DNA from 3 places in the Steroidobacter sp. genome. Region 3 is predicted to be linked to each of the others. Evidence: riboswitches for the same ligand, from Rfam matches in the RefSeq annotation. Region 3 holds a riboswitch; each other region holds the start of a gene.
What was found. A riboswitch is a leader RNA that binds a small molecule or an ion and turns the genes downstream of it on or off. The one in region 3 is predicted to bind cyclic di-GMP.
Positions count from the first base shown of each region.

Region 1: linked by a shared signal. The riboswitch ahead of VGD45_RS20970 (hypothetical protein) and the one ahead of VGD45_RS08910 (TlpA disulfide reductase family protein) in region 3 are both predicted to bind cyclic di-GMP.
Region 2: linked by a shared signal. The riboswitch ahead of VGD45_RS16960 (hypothetical protein) and the one ahead of VGD45_RS08910 (TlpA disulfide reductase family protein) in region 3 are both predicted to bind cyclic di-GMP.

Region 1 is NZ_DASWTF010000036.1:282,452-287,521, forward strand. Features, by position in the region: gene VGD45_RS20960 (formate/nitrite transporter family protein) at 193-1,017, shown strand; gene VGD45_RS20965 (bifunctional protein-serine/threonine kinase/phosphatase) at 1,026-2,759, shown strand; cyclic di-GMP riboswitch class I at 2,978-3,069, shown strand; gene VGD45_RS20970 (hypothetical protein) at 3,279-3,806, shown strand; gene VGD45_RS20975 (tetratricopeptide repeat protein) at 3,812-5,070, shown strand, end outside.
Region 2 is NZ_DASWTF010000033.1:332,896-337,965, forward strand. Features, by position in the region: gene VGD45_RS16940 (circularly permuted type 2 ATP-grasp protein) at 1-949, opposite strand, end outside; gene VGD45_RS16945 (hypothetical protein) at 1,195-1,587, opposite strand; gene VGD45_RS16950 (hypothetical protein) at 1,768-2,067, shown strand; gene VGD45_RS16955 (hypothetical protein) at 2,313-2,648, shown strand; cyclic di-GMP riboswitch class I at 2,808-2,894, shown strand; gene VGD45_RS16960 (hypothetical protein) at 3,070-5,070, shown strand, end outside.
Region 3 is NZ_DASWTF010000017.1:23,430-28,499, reverse strand. Features, by position in the region: gene VGD45_RS08930 (serine/threonine-protein kinase) at 1-312, opposite strand, end outside; gene VGD45_RS08925 (ECF-type sigma factor) at 309-884, opposite strand; gene VGD45_RS08920 (hypothetical protein) at 1,291-1,830, shown strand; gene VGD45_RS08915 (hypothetical protein) at 1,888-2,109, shown strand; cyclic di-GMP riboswitch class I at 2,384-2,468, shown strand; gene VGD45_RS08910 (TlpA disulfide reductase family protein) at 2,540-3,082, shown strand; gene VGD45_RS08905 (hypothetical protein) at 3,196-3,849, shown strand; gene VGD45_RS08900 (tetratricopeptide repeat protein) at 3,853-5,070, shown strand, end outside.

The DNA.
Region 1 (5,070 bases), on a different contig from region 3:
CGGCAACCATTGGCATGCCACTTGCTGGAATGAAGCGTTCGATCCAACGAGGGGTCGACAGGGCACAGCAGCCAAAGGCGGGCCATTCCTTTCCCGCCTCATCACTCGCTATCGCGCAATTCAAGCGCCGAGTGACAAACCCAAGCTCTCACTGACTCACCGTTGCTCGCTTCATGAGGCGTTAGAACAACCATGTCCTATCTGGCACCGTCCGAATTTGTCACCAAGATGGTCGATGCGGGTGAATCCAAGGTCTTCATGGCCACGCGCGACACCTTGATCCGCGCGTACATGGCTGGCGCGATTCTCGCGTTGGCGGCCGTATTCGCCGTCGCCGTCTCCCAGCAGACCGGTTATCCGATCATCGGCGCGATCCTGTTTCCCGTGGGCTTCTGCATGTTGTACCTGCTGGGTTTCGATCTGCTGACCGGCGTGTTCGTGCTGTCACCGCTGGCCCTGATCGACAAGCGCCCCGGCGTAACGCTAGGCGGTGTGTTGAAGAATTGGGGACTGGTGTTCACCGGTAACCTCGCGGGCGCGGTGACGGTCGCCTTCATGATGTCGATCGTGTTCACCAACGGCTTTTCCACCGAGCCGAACGCCGTCGGCAAAGTCATCGCCGGTATCGGTGAAGCCCGCACGCTGGGTTACAAGGAATATGGAGCGGCGGGTATGCTCACGCTGTTCATCCGAGGCGTGCTGTGCAACTGGATGGTCTCCACCGGCGTGGTCGGCGCGATGATTTCCACTTCCGTGGGCGGCAAGGTCATTGCCATGTGGATGCCCATCATGGTGTTCTTCGCAATGACCTTCGAGCACTCTGTGGTCAACATGTTCCTGTTTCCGTCCGCGCTGATCATGGGCGGCAACTTCTCGATCATGGATTACATCGTCTGGAACGAGTTGCCCACGGTCGTCGGCAACCTGATCGGCGGTCTTGCCTTCACCGGGCTGACGCTCTATTCCACGCATCTGCGTACGGGCGCGAAGAAGAAAGCATTCCCGCGCGCTGCTTGATCTGACGCATGCTGCCCACTGGATTGAAAATCTCCCTTGGGCAGCATTCAGGCCGGGGTCGCAAGGAAACCAACCAGGACTTTCACGGCGCCTGCATTCCAGGCGAGCCGCAACTGACCGCCAAAGGCATCGCCGTCGCATTGGCCGACGGTGTGAGCAGCAGCAACGTCAGTCAGATCGCGAGCGAGGCGGCCGTCAAAGGCTTCCTGGAGGACTATTACTGCACGTCGCCTGCATGGTCGGTGAAACACTCCGCGCAGCGCGTGCTCACCGCAATCAACTCGTGGCTCTATGCCCAAACGCGGCAGAGCCAATACCGCTACGACCAGGACCGCGGCTACGTGTGCACCTTGAGCGCACTGGTGCTGAAGTCCACGACCGCACACATCTTTCATGTCGGCGATTCGAGAATCTACCGGCTGCGTGACCAGTCTCTGGAGCAGCTGACCGAAGATCACCGGGTGTGGGTCTCACAAGACAAGAGTTATCTCGGCCGCGCGCTGGGAGTCAATCCACAGCTCGAAATCGATTATTGCGCGGTGAGCGTGGGGCAGGGCGATCATTTCATTCTTGCCACCGACGGCATCCATGAGCACGTCAGCGCGCGTTTCATCACCGACGCGCTGGCGCAGCGACCTGACGATCTTGACGCTGTAGCAAAGGTGATCGCCGCCGAAGCCTATGAGCGCGGCAGCGAGGACAACCTCAGCATCCAACTGATTCGTATCGAGGAGTTGCCTGAGGCCGAGGCCACCGAAATCCATCACAAGCTCAGCGAACTTCCGTTACCTCCGGAGCTCTCGCCACGGATGTTATTCGATGGCTATCGCATCATTCGCGATATCCACATCAGCAGTCGCAGCCATGTTTATCTGGCGCTCGATGTGACTTCCGAGGGCGCCGAAGCACCCGTCGTCATCAAGACGCCATCCGTGGATCTGCGCGGCGATCCTGCTTATCTGGAGCCATTTCTGCTGGAAGACTGGATCGCGCGTCGTATCGATAGTCCGCACGTGGTTCGCGCCGTCGCGCTGACCCGGAAAAGAAACTACCTCTATACCGTCACCGAGTTCATCGACGGCCAGACGCTGACGCAATGGATGATCGACAATCCCAGGCCGAAGCTGGCCAGTGTGCGCGGCATCGTGGAACAAATCGCCAAAGGCCTGCAGGCGTTTCATCGCCTGGAGATGCTGCACCAGGACCTGCGGCCCGAGAACATCATGATCGACGCCACCGGCACCGTGAAGATCATGGATTTCGGCTCGACACGCGTCGCCGGCATCGTCGAGAACACGACCACGGTCGATCATCTGCCGCAAGGAACTCTGCAATACACGGCGCCGGAGTACTTTCTGGGCCACGCGGGCTCGTCACGCTCGGATTTGTTTTCCCTCGGCGTCATCGCCTACCAGATGCTTTCTGGCCGGCTGCCGTTCGGCGCCGAAGTCGCCAAGTCCAGAGCCAAGGCCGAGCAAAAACGCTTGAGCTATCGCTCGCTGCTCGATGAAGAGCGGGACATTCCGGTCTGGGTCGATGAAACGCTGAAGAAGGCTACGCACGTGGACCCCGATAAGCGCTATCAGGAGTTATCCGAATTCATTTACGACCTGAGTCATCCCAACGACGCTTACCTGCGCAGGACTCGGCCGCCGCTGCTGGAACGCAATCCGACGATGTTTTGGAAGACGCTGACGCTGCTTCTGACGATCGTCATCGTCGTGCTGCTCGCCACACGCTGACGTCGGATTGACGCAACCTTCATTATTGTCAAAGACGTCGCTCGCGCGGTTGCCGAGTCAACGTGACGTTCTCAAGAAGATGAAACCTTCTGAGAAGTCGGTTCGTGTTGAACTAAATGTGCCCACGGAAAAGTGAGAAGTGCGTCACATTTTTCCTGAATTGTGAGACACACGTCACACCCGTTCGTTCCATCCACGAGCAATAGTTCTCACGCGAATTACGTCAAGGGCAAAGCCATCGAAAGATGGCGACGCAAAGTCACCGGTCTAAAGAGCGCCTCGCGCGCTCCATGACGGCGGGACCGCCGGAGTCGACGTCCGATCCAATCGGGCTGCCTCGAACCCAATGCGCCTGCGTGCCCAAGGTTGAATGGAGGTGGCTCATGACTCGCTGGAACTCGATCGCGAACGCGGACACGGCTTTGCCGTCGGTACGTGACATGCGCGCATTCCCCAGCGCCTGAAGCCGAAACCCTCTCGGTTTTCCATCTCAATCCGCCACCCATCGGGCGAACCAACATGCAGAAGATTCTCTGGACCGTGATGTTCAGCGCTTGGTGCTGTCTGTCGGCCGCGGTTTGCGCCGCCGACGACAGCTATCGCGCGCAGATGAAGGGCCTCGATGAGCAGGTGCAGGAGATCAAGTCCGATGTCCTGAGCATCGATGCCGAGCTGCGGCGGCTGGAGGAGAAGCTGCTGTATCCCTCCAACACGCACGTGGCGATGTTCGTCGCGCTGGCCAAGGACGATTCGATGCGCCTCGATGCGGTTCAGATCCAGCTCGACGGCAAGCTCGTCGCGCATTACATCTACAGCTACAAAGAGCTCGAAGCGCTGCAGAAGGGCGGCGTGCAGCGGATCTACACGGGCAACATCGCGACCGGATCGCATCAGCTCGAGATCTCCGTGATGGGCAAGCTCGACGGCGGCAAGGACTACTCGCGCACCGAGACCTTCACGATCGACAAGGGCATCGAACCGAAGCTGGTCGGCATCACGCTCGCAGGCGCCGGCGCGGGCCAGGCCATCCAGGTCGGAGACTGGTGAGCATCATGCGTCGCGCAGCTCACAATGCGCTCGGACTCGGCCTGACGGCGATGTGCGCCGTGAGTCCGTGTTCCGGCGGCGATCTCAAGGATCTGCACTTCGGCGAGGCCGTGTATTACGCCCACCAAGGTCAGTATCTCGAGGCGCTCGAACGACTCGATGCAGAGCTCGGCCAGTATCGCGATCTCGACGAGCCGCAGCTCGACACCTTGCACTTTCATGTCGGCGAGGCGGAGTTTTCGGTCGGCGACTTCGAGCTCAACTATCGGATGCACCATCGGGCCGGCCGCGCGATCAAAGCGGTCCTCGAAGGGGCGGTCGATGAAGCGGTCCGCAACGAAGCGGCGTTTCGCCTGGCGCGCATTCACTTCCAGAAGGATCAATTGGAAGAAGCGCTGCATGCGCTCGATCGCATGCAAGGCCGCGTGCCGGACCCCATCAAGGATGAAGTCGAGTTTCTGCGCGCGAACGTTTATCTCGCGAGCGGCCGTCCCGAGGATGCCGCAAGCGTTCTGCAGCGGCTGCAGGGCGCCGATGGACTGACGGGCTTCGCCGAATACAACCTCGGCATCGCATTGTTACAGGGGCAGCGAGCCGATGCGGCGCTGGAGCAACTGGACAAAGCGGGCAAGATCCAGGCGCGGGACGAAGCCGTCCGATCCATCAAGGACAAGTCCAACCTGATCCTCGGGGATTTGCTGTTCGAATCGAATCGCTTCGACCGCGCGCAGCTCTCGTTCGATCGGGTTCGGCTCGAAGGTCCGTTCTCGAATCAGGCGCTGCTGCGTTCGGGTTGGGCCGCCATGTCGGCCGAGCAGTACGACAGAGCGATCGTGCCGTGGAGCCGGCTCGTCGAGCGCGATGTGACCGACGGCGCCGTGCAAGAAGCCTTGCTGGCGCTGCCGTACGCCTACGGCAAATTGAACATCAACGGGCGCGCCGCGCTCATGTATGGCCGAGCTCTCGAAACATTCAGCAAAGAAGGCGAGCGCGTGGATGCCTCCATCAGGAGCATCCGTGAAGGCAAGTTCTTGAAGGCGCTGGTGCGCGAGGAGATCCGCCAGGACAAGGACTGGGTCATTCGTCTGCGCACGCTGCCGGACACCCCAGAGACGTATTACCTCGCGTCGCTCATGTCCTCGCACGACTTCCAGACCTCGCTCCAGAACTATCTGGATCTCGAGGACGTGCGCAAGAAGCTGGAGACCTGGCAGCGCAGCTTCGCCGCATTCGAGGACATCATCGAGCTGCGCCGTCGCAATTA
Region 2 (5,070 bases), on a different contig from region 3:
CATCCGCCACCCCCGTGCCGATCGCATTCGCGATGGTCACTCGTCCCGCGCGGTACGCCGCAAGCAGGCCGGGAATCCCCAGCATGGAATCCGGCCGAAACACCAGCGGATCCAAAAAATCATCGTCGATGCGACGATAGATCACGTCGACCCGCTGCGGGCCGCGAGTGGTGCGCATGTAGACGAACTCGTCGTCGACGAACAGATCCTGCCCCTCGACCAGTTCGATACCCATCTGCTGCGCCAGAAAGGCGTGTTCGAAATACGCGCTGTTGTAAGCGCCGGGCGTGAGCAGCACGACAGTTGGATCGTTCACGCCCGAGGGCGCGACGCTTCGCAGATTCTCCAGCAGCAGATCGGGGTAGTGCTCGACCGGCGCCACCGAATGCAGCGCGAACAGCTCGGGAAACAATCGCATCATCATGCGCCGGTCTTCCAGCATGTACGACACACCGGACGGCACTCGTAGATTATCTTCTAGAACATAGAACTCACCCGCGCCCGCGCGCACCACATCCACGCCCGCGATGTGCGCATAGATGGAGCCCGGCACGTCGATGCCCTGCATCTCCGGCCGATACTGACCGTTACAAAGCACCTGCTCGGCCGGAATCCGCCCTGCCTGCAGGATCTCCTGCGAGTGATAAATATCGTTGATGAAGGCATTGAGCGCGCGCACGCGCTGCTTCAATCCCGCAGCCAGATGTTTCCATTCGGCCGCTGGGATGATGCGAGGAACGATATCGAAAGGAATCAGCCGCTCGGTGCCCGCTTCCTCGCCGTACACGGCGAAGGTGATGCCGACGCGATGAAACAACGTGTCGGCCTCGGCACGTTTGTGAGCGACGCGTTCGGTCGGAGTGCGCGCCAGCCAGGAAGCGAAGGTCTTGTAATGCTCGCGTACCTGGCCGTCGCCGGCATGCATTTCATCGTACGGGCTCGCCGACATCCGGACCTCTGTTGTGACCCGGCCGAGTCATTTCGGCGGGCGAGCCCGGGCGACGATGCCGCGCGGCTCGAGCTTGATGTCAGGCGATGGAGCGAAAAACGTGCCAGTCGGAAGGGGCCTGAGATTTTGCGTGATTCAAGGGCAGGCCAAGACAGAGGCCATCCATCATGCACCAACGCGAGGCCTGCACGGCCGGCCTCGCGCACGATGATGGGGCGGCTTTCCCCATCACCCTGATCGTCGATTTACGGCATCTGGATCTTGCCGCCGCCGCGCCCACCGCCGGTGATTCCCGGCACCGGTCCCTGCGGCACCACCAGCTGCGAGGCCTGCTGACGGCGCATTTCCTGGATCTGCTGGACCGTGCGCTCGATCGCCGCCTGCGCCGCCGGCGCGAAGCCCTTGACCGCCTCGGCCAGAGTGGGGCCTTCGATCTCGAAGTTGATGGGCACGGGGCCCATGTTGGTCATGATCTCGGCCTGGCCGATGAACAGCACCGGGCGGGTGGGGTCGGCCGAGCCGTCCGCGCGCACCGGAGACAGGCGACGAATTGCGCCGACGCGCCGGTCGGTGAAATTGTCCTCCTGATACAGCGCGTCGGCGTCCATCTGCGGGTCCTGATTACGATCGTCGGCCATGTGAAACCTCTAATGAATTCGCCCGCTTGCGGCGGGCTTCGTAAATGGCGTTGCCTTATGACAGTAGACCAGCCAGGGCCGCCGTCTTCAAGGCAGTGACAGTATTCGTCAGCGCCTCCAACGCCGGTACAATGGGGTCATCTTTAATGAGAGCAACGGGCCCCCGGCCCGAGCAATGCCATGCAGGAAACCGACAACCCCTTCAGCGAAGCCTTCGGCAAAGCCGTGGACCTGGGCAACCGGATCGCCGACACGGACGACAAGGCCGACATCTGGGACATCGCCGACGGTCTGCTGGCGGGCGCCGTGCAGTACTGGCTGTACTCGCGTCAGCCGTGCTCGGATCCGGAGTGCGAAGAGTGCCAGCCCATCAGCACCGCGCAGGGCCGCATCGAGGAACTGCGCAAGCTGATGCGCCAGTTCGCCGAAGAAAGCGAATATTTCCATTCGCCGACCGATCGGAACGTCGGGCGCGCTTAATCACGCGCTGCTTGCGAGTAAACGAAACGCCGCACTCGACACCACGTTAGTGGCTCATTGTCAACGCTGCGCGCATTAATTTTTTGCAGCAAAAAATAGTTCGCGCGTACGTGCTTGATCTGTAACGCGGCGTAAATGCAACAGCGGAATGCGACCGCGTTTTGCGATCCAGCGCACACCGCGCGAAGCGTGTCGCCCTTCACACTTTCTCCCGTGACCTCGTGCGGGAGACCGATGCGGTGGGAATGTTGAAGAACTTGAAGCTCAGACATCGCGCGTACGTGTGCGCATACAACTCGTTTCGATTCGCCGCGCGGCTGCGTGGCGACCTGAGCGAGTTCGCGCCCTCGATCGCCGAAACACTGGAAAGCGTGGGCGACGAGCTCGCCGCGCTGGCGCGGGACAGCTGCCCGAACGAGAACGAGCGGCGGCAGCTGATCGAAGGTTTGGAGGGCGCCCTGCGAGCGCTCGGTTTGTCCGATGCCGCCCAGGTGCACATCGTTTCTCAGCTGGCGCCGCGCATCATGGCGGGCGAGCCGGCCAGCGCGAGCAAGGAAGCCTGGACGCGCATGGCGGTGTAACAAAACAGTCTGGATACCGCCAGAAAATTGACCGGATGAGACATAACCTCAACGCCATGGCAGCCCGTTACCTGTCGCCAAATACACATGTCTGCTGAAAGCGACCGGACTGCTTGACTTATGGCTTAGGCGTGCCGATTATCGAAGCCGTTCCTAGTCGAGATTCCTGGGCAAACTCGCCGAAAGGCGAGGACGCAAAGCTTCCGGTCTAACGGATTCATTTCCTAAGACAGCGGGGTTGCCACGGGGCCGCTTACGACGGCGGCAACGGTTTCGCCACACAAGAAAACAGCGAAACCGCCGTGCACGAGCGCCATGCGCATACGCGCGCTCACTTCCCCGTCGAAATGTCTCCGTCAGCGAAGCTGCGTCCACCGCAAGCGGGCGGTGTTACGGCAGCGAAACGGGTTGGGGAAGAACAGTGGACGACAACACCAGCAAGGTTTACGTAGAGCCGGACAGCTCACAGCCGCCGCTCGTGCCCCCGAATGGGAGCCCGGGCACGCAGCTGTTTGTCATCAACCTGTGCGCGTCGATCGCGCCGGTGTCGACGACCGGAAGAAACATGCCCGGTCTCGAGAACTACAAGCTTTATCAGGTCGCGCGCGTCGAGGACGGACGCACGCGCCATCGTCTGCGCCTCGGCTTCTTCACTAACGAAGCGCATGCTGAACGCGTACTCACCGTCGTTCGCCAGCAGTATCCGACTGCGTTCACCACCAGCCTCGGCGATGAAGACCGTCGCTTTGCGCGCGGTTATCTGCCTGAACGTTCCGCCCCCGCTCCCGCTCCGCGTCCCGCTGTTGCTGTCGTCAACACGCCCGCGCCTGCTCCTGTTGCTGCGGCTCCTGCGCCTAAGGCCGCTCCTGCTCCTGTCGCTGCTAAACCCGCTCCGGCCCCGGCGGCACAGCCTGCCGTCCAGCCTGCCGTGGCCAAGCCCGCTGCTGCTGCCAAAGCGCCCGCCCCCACACCGAAGCCGAGCCAACCCGCGAAGGCTGCCGTCAAGGCTCCTGTCGAAGAAATCGTCGAAATGACGTGGGAGCCGGACGAAGAAACCAAAGCCGCGGTCACGTCCGCGTCTTTGCCGAAGATCAAAGCGTTGACCGAGGCCGTCGGCCTCGACGAGATGAGCTGGGACGACGAGCCCGCGCCGACGCTCACGCCAGCCCCGGCCAAGGAGCCGCTGGCTGTCGGTCTGTTAAGCGGCAAGTTCGCGGCGCTCGACACGACCAAGCTCAAGGTCTCGAAAGCGGCCACGCCCGCACCTGTGGCGGCTAAACCTGCCACGCCGCCCGCGCCTGTGGCGGCCAAACCTGTCACGCCGCCCGCGCCCCAGGCCGTGCCGCCGAAGCTCGATACGGCAGCCAGCGTGCGCGTGCCCGCCTTGACGTTCTCCGATCCCGCGCCCACGCCGGCCAGCGCGCAGAAATCGAACGCTGCGCCGAACGAGCCGTATCACGTTGGCAAGGGCGTCCGCATCGAAGAAGTCGACGCGTTCGAGCTGGATCTCTATGACGACGCGCCGGCAACGCCCGCTGCTCAGCAGCCTCCGGCCGCGGCGGCAAAGAAGGGTGCTCCTGCGAAACCCGCGGCCAAGCCCGCCGCGCCCGTGGCCAAGAAGCCCGAGCCGCCCGTGGCAAAGCCAGCGGCGCCGGCTGCGGCCAAGCCTGCTGCTCCGATGTTGAAGCCGGTGCCGCCCGCGCCGGTTCGCGAGTCGTCCCTAAAGCATCCCAACCTCGACAGCACGCAGACCATCCGCGCGCTGACGACGGAAGAGCTGAACGACGGCGCACAGGAAAAGTGGTTTGCGATTCAGCTGGCCGCGTCCGAGCAGCCGGTGAACCTCGACACCATGCCGCACCTCGATATCTTCGAGGCCTATAGCCTCTACTCCGTTGCCACCGCCGGCAGCGGCAAGATCGTGCATTCGCTGCGGCTGGGCTTCTTCAAGGAAGCTGTGTCCGCCGAGGCGGTCGCTGGCTATCTGAAAACATTCTTCGCCTCGCCGTCGGTGCTGCGTATCAGCGTCGCCGAGCAGGCGCGCTTCAAGGATGCGCCTCAGCCGCGTCGCGCCGATCCGGAAGAGCCGAAGAACAACGTCGTCGAGCTGAACAACGCCCGCGCCAATCGCGCGCCGGTGGTGCCGACGGTCACGATGGAAGTGGATCCTTCGGCGACGGGCGCTTTCCGTCCGAATGCGACGGGTGCCTTCCGCCCGAACGCCACGGGCGCGCTGAGCTCCGCCACTGGCACGTTCAAGCCTGGCGCCACTGGAGCTTTCAAGCCCAACGCGACTGGCGCGTTCAAAGCCAATGCCACGGGTGCGTTCAAGCTGAACGGCACCGGCGTTCATAAAGCGCTGGACACCAAGGTCGCGGCCAAGTCCGCGAGCCCTGCGACCAAGCGGTCCGATCCGACCGGG
Region 3 (5,070 bases):
GCCGAGAATCGAAACCAGTTTGTAATTGCCGACCACTCTGCCGATGTGCGCCTTGCGACGATCGCGGGTGGTGGCGTCGATGGCCGCGCCGAGCGCGTGGGTCAGCGGACCGGTGGACATGCCGGTGTCACAGGCCAGCAGCTCGAGCAGCTCGTTGCGCAGGTCCTTGTCGCCGCCGGTCTCGGCGGTGATGAAAGCTTCGCGTTGGTTTTCCGGTAATTCGACCGCGCGGGAAAACAAATCCTGCAGCCGTTCCCAGCGTTCGTCGACGATCTTCCCTGGCTGCCCGGTCCGTGGCTGTCCCGTGGTCATGAGGCTTCGGGTTCGCGATTTCGCTGCGGACGGATCTGACGCAGGATCCAGGCCTTGGCGAGCCGGATCTCCCGATCGACGGTGGCCTCGGACACCTTCAGGGTTTCGGACAGCTCCTGATAAGTGAGCCCGCCGAAATAATGCAGCTCGACCATTTCGGCCAGGCGCGGATTGTTGCCCGACAGGCGCTGCAAGGCCTCGTCGATTTCCAGCACGTCGATGTCGCCCGCGGTGGCGGGGCCCAGATCGAGCACGTCGAAATCGTCGAGCGAGCCCGTGGTCGTGCCGCCGCGCTTTTCGCGAAAGCGCGTCTTGGCGTGGTCCACCAGGATACGTCGCATCTGGCGGGCGGCCACGGCGAAGAAATGAGCGCGGTCCTGCCACGACACATTCATCTCGACGAGCTTGACGAATGCTTCGTGAACGACGGCGGTGGCCTGCAAGGTGTGGCCCGGCCGCTCGCGTTTCATATAGCGGCGGGCACGGTTACGCAGCTCCTCATATATGAGCGGCGTCAGTCGTTCCAGGGCGCGCGTGTCCCCTGACTGCCACGCAGACAACAGCCTTGTCACTGCCTGCCGGTCGGGCGGTGGAATGGCCGCTGCGATTGTGTTGCTCAGTTGCGGGTCTCCGATTCGGGGCCTTGTGAAATTCTCTGGTTCGCCGATCGCATGCGGCTCGCGGCCTCAAGCCCGGTCTAGTTTACCGGTCCCAGTGCGACAGTTTCTCACCTGGTCGCCTGGCTGTACCGCGAGCTGCCCGCCAAAACCGCCCTACGGTCGTCCCTGAATCCTGCCCAACCGATTGATTTCGGGCGTCCCCCGAAGCCACCGGTCAGCGATGCACTGATTGTTCCTTTTTTCTTGCAGTTGTCCAGTGGGCGCTGTGACGGGAATCACATTGGGACGTCGCTTAAGTCAGTGATCGAACCAATGCCGGTTCGAACTTTTAGCACTTTTCCTGGGAGGGTTTGTGGTCATGCGTAACGTATTTGCGATTTCGATGGCGGTGGCGTCTGTTTTGTTTGCTGCTTCTCAGTCGGGCGCCGTACAGCTCGCCGACGGCGAGTCGGGCACCAAACGTCCGGTCCTTGCGCTGACCGACGGTGAGTCGGGCACCAAGCGCCCGGTCCTTGCACTGGCGGATGGCGAGTCGGGCACCAAGCGCCCCGTCCTGATGCTGGCGGACGGTGAATCGGGCACCAAGCGCCCCGTGCTCGCGCTGACCGATGGTGAATCCGGCACCAAGCGCCCCGTGCTCGCGCTGGCGGACGGCGAATCCGGCACCAAGCGCCCGGTGCTCGCAATGACGGACGGTGAATCCGGCACCAAGCGCCCCGTGCTCGCGCTGACCGATGGTGAATCCGGCACCAAGCGCCCCGTGCTCACGCTGGCGGACGGTGAATCCGGCACCAAGCGCCCCGTGCTCCCGCTGGCCGATGGCGAATCCGGCACCAAGCGTCCTGTGCTCGCGCTCACCGATGGTGAATCGGGCACCAAGCGTCCGGTGCTCGCCTGAACCCCGGCTCACGAATATTTCTGAACCATTACTGATTTATTTACTGAGATAGACATCATGAAGAAGCACATGGTCCTTGGCGCTCTGTTGTTGACCCTCGGCACGGCCGCTGCCGCCGGCTCGTTCTTTTACGGCCAGGCGCCGAGCGAGGACACCGCGCGGATCACCCTGCCTTCGGATCACGAGCCGGTGACGCAGGAAGTCACGCCGGACATGATCGCGATGTGGAAGGCAACCGCCGCGTCGAGCGATTTCGCCGCTCAGAAAGCACCTATCTAAATCATAGGTGCGTGAACGGGTGCGGCCGGATCCCTCCCTCCGGCCGCGCTCGCGTATCGACCGCGGGAGGGGCATTGGAGAGCTGTCGGTCGTCTCTGTACGGATACAGGCGTCGAACGTCGTTGTCGTCGCCTACCGACAGACCGTCGAAGTGTGCGGTAAATCACAGGCCCATCGCGGTTTTGCGCCGCTGACATCACACTTCGTTCGTTGACATATTTGCGCTGCGTATAGCACCCTAGCTGGCGTTGTCAGAGGCGCTGGCCTGGCCGGTCCTCAACAAAGGCAAACTCACCGAAAGGTGGGGACGCAAAGCCACCGGTCTAAGGGAATTTTCCTAGGACAGCGGGGTTGCCAGCGCCGGCCTCCCTCAACTTCACGCGGAGGCGCCGATCGGCTGCCACCGCGCGTCCGGCGACGAACAAGTTTGATGTCACAGTCCTCACAAGCTTTGCCGCTCCGGGCTGCCGCACGGTTGCCTCGCTTCGCCTTGCTGGCGCTGCTGCTGCTGGGCCCGGCCGTGTGCGTACCCGCTGCCGGGCTGGTCGGTCAGCCCGCGCCCGATTTCGCGTTGCGTTCCTGGGAAGGCGAGAACATGCGCCTGTCGGAGCATTCCGGCGAAGTGGTGCTCATCAATTTCTGGGCGACCTGGTGCGGCCCCTGCCGCCAGGAAATGCCGCTGCTGGATGAGATCTACGGCAAGTACCGGCGGGCCGGCCTGGTGCTGTTCAGTGTCAACATCGACGAACAAAACAATCTCGACGCGGCGCGCGAAATGGCCACCACCTTACGCGTCAGCTACCCGGTACTGTTCGATGCTCGCAAAGACGTGAGCCGCGCCTACCAGGCGAGCACCATGCCGCTGACGGTGCTGATCGATCGCGAAGGCGTGGTGCGTTACGTGTCCGAGGGCTACAAGCTCGGCTACGAAGCGCGCTATACCGAAAAGCTGCGTGAGTTGCTGAACGAGTAAATCGCGCTGCCGAACAAAGTCTGCAACGGATCCGCGTCGCCACGCACATCGAACTCGTAGAGTCGTAGACGAAACTTTCGAGTATTTCCACGGAAGAATTCCCGGACACATCCATGCCGCGCCAGAGCCTGTTCAAGAAGATCGCTACTTTATTGCCCCTGGTCGCGCTGTTTGCGACAGGGCAGGCGAGCGCCCAGGATGGGGCCGCGCAGCGCACACCGCCGACCCTGGCCAATTCGAACTCGACCACCGCGACCACCGCGCCGCTCAGCGAGCCGGGCGCCGCGCCGTCGGCACCGAGCCCCGCAACGAACGACAGCTTCAAGAGCCTGGACGAGGAAGTGCAGGCGCTGAAAAAGGAAGTGCTCGATCTGAATCGCGAGCTGTTCGTGCTGGAAGAAGAGCTGCTGTTCCCCGCCAACACGCAGGTGGCGGTGTTCGTGTCCATGGACGTGGGCGAGTTTTTCGCGCTGGATTCGGTGACCTTGAAGCTCGATAACAAGGAAGTCGCCAACTATCTGTACACCGAGCGCGAGGCGCAGGCGTTGCTCAAGGGCGGCGTGCATCGCGTCTTCATCGGCAATCTCAAAGCGGGCGAGCACGAGCTGATCGCGCTGTTCACCGGCCAGGGGCCGAATGCGCGCGACTATCGGCGTGGCGCGACCGTGAAGCTCGAAAAAGGCGTCGGCGCCAAATACGTCGAGCTGAAGATCAGCGACCGCGCGGTGAAAGCGCAGCCCGAGTTCATCGTCAAGGAATGGGAATAACCCGTGCCGGGCCGATGTAACAAGCTGCTGGCCGCCGTCCTGCTAGCGCTCGGCGCCACTGGCGCGACGGCGAAGGAGCAGCCGCCCGAACCGCGTCCCCTAGTCGGCACCCCGCAAGTGGTGCGCGACCTGCATTGGGGGGACGTGCTGTTCTATTTCTACCAGGACGATTATTTCCAGGCGTTGACGCGCCTGGGCGCGTCGCAGGATTTCAATCGCGTCAGTCATCACGGCGTCGAAGCCGAGCTGCTCAAGGGCGGTCTGTATCTTTCGTTGGGCCAGCACGAGGAAGCGGGCCGCATCTTCAAGGCGCTATTGAACGACAACGTGCCGATGGATGTGCGCAACCGCGCCTGGTTCTATCTCGCCAAGGTCTGGTATCAGCGCAATTATCTGGAAGACGCCGCGACGGCTCTGAGCTCGATCCGCGGCGCGCTGCCCGGCGATCTGGAGCCCGAGCGCCATCTGCTCGAAGCCCAGGTGCTGATGTATCTGAATCGCTATGACGAGGCGATCCGCGCACTGGAGCGTTGGCAGCCGGTCGGCGATCGCGGCGATGCCTGGTCGTCGTACGCCCGCTTCAACATCGGCGTGGCGCTGGTGCGCCAGGAACGCGTCGAAGAAGCCGCCGAGCTGTTGAACGAAGTCGGTCAGATCGCCGCGCCCACCGAAGAAATGGCGGCGCTGCGTGACAAGGCCAATCTCGCGCTCGGCTTCGCGTGGCTCAAGGCCAATCGTCCCGAGGACGCGAAGAAGGTGCTGCAGCGAGTGCGACTCGAAGGTCCGCAGTCGAACAAGGCGCTGCTCGCGGTCGGCTGGGCCGATTCCGCGGAGAAACGTTTCAACAAAGCGCTGGCGCCGTGGCTGGAGCTGCGCGATCGCGACATTCTCGATGCAGCCGTGCAGGAATCGTATCTGGCGATTCCGTATGCATACGCGCAGCTCGCGGCCAACGGCCAGGCGGCCGAGCAGTACGTGACCGCGGTCGAAGCGTTCGCCGCCGAGTCTCAACGCATCGATCAATCCATCCAGGCGATTCGCGACGGCAAGCTGCTCGACGCCATCGTCGAGAACGACAAGGCCGACCAGGTGGGCTGGTACTGGCAGCTGCAGAACCTGCCGGACGCGCCGGAAACCCGTTATCTGTATCACCTGCTGGCGACGCACGAGTTCCAGGAAGGCCTGAAGAACTATCGCGATCTGAAGCTCATGCAGCGCAAT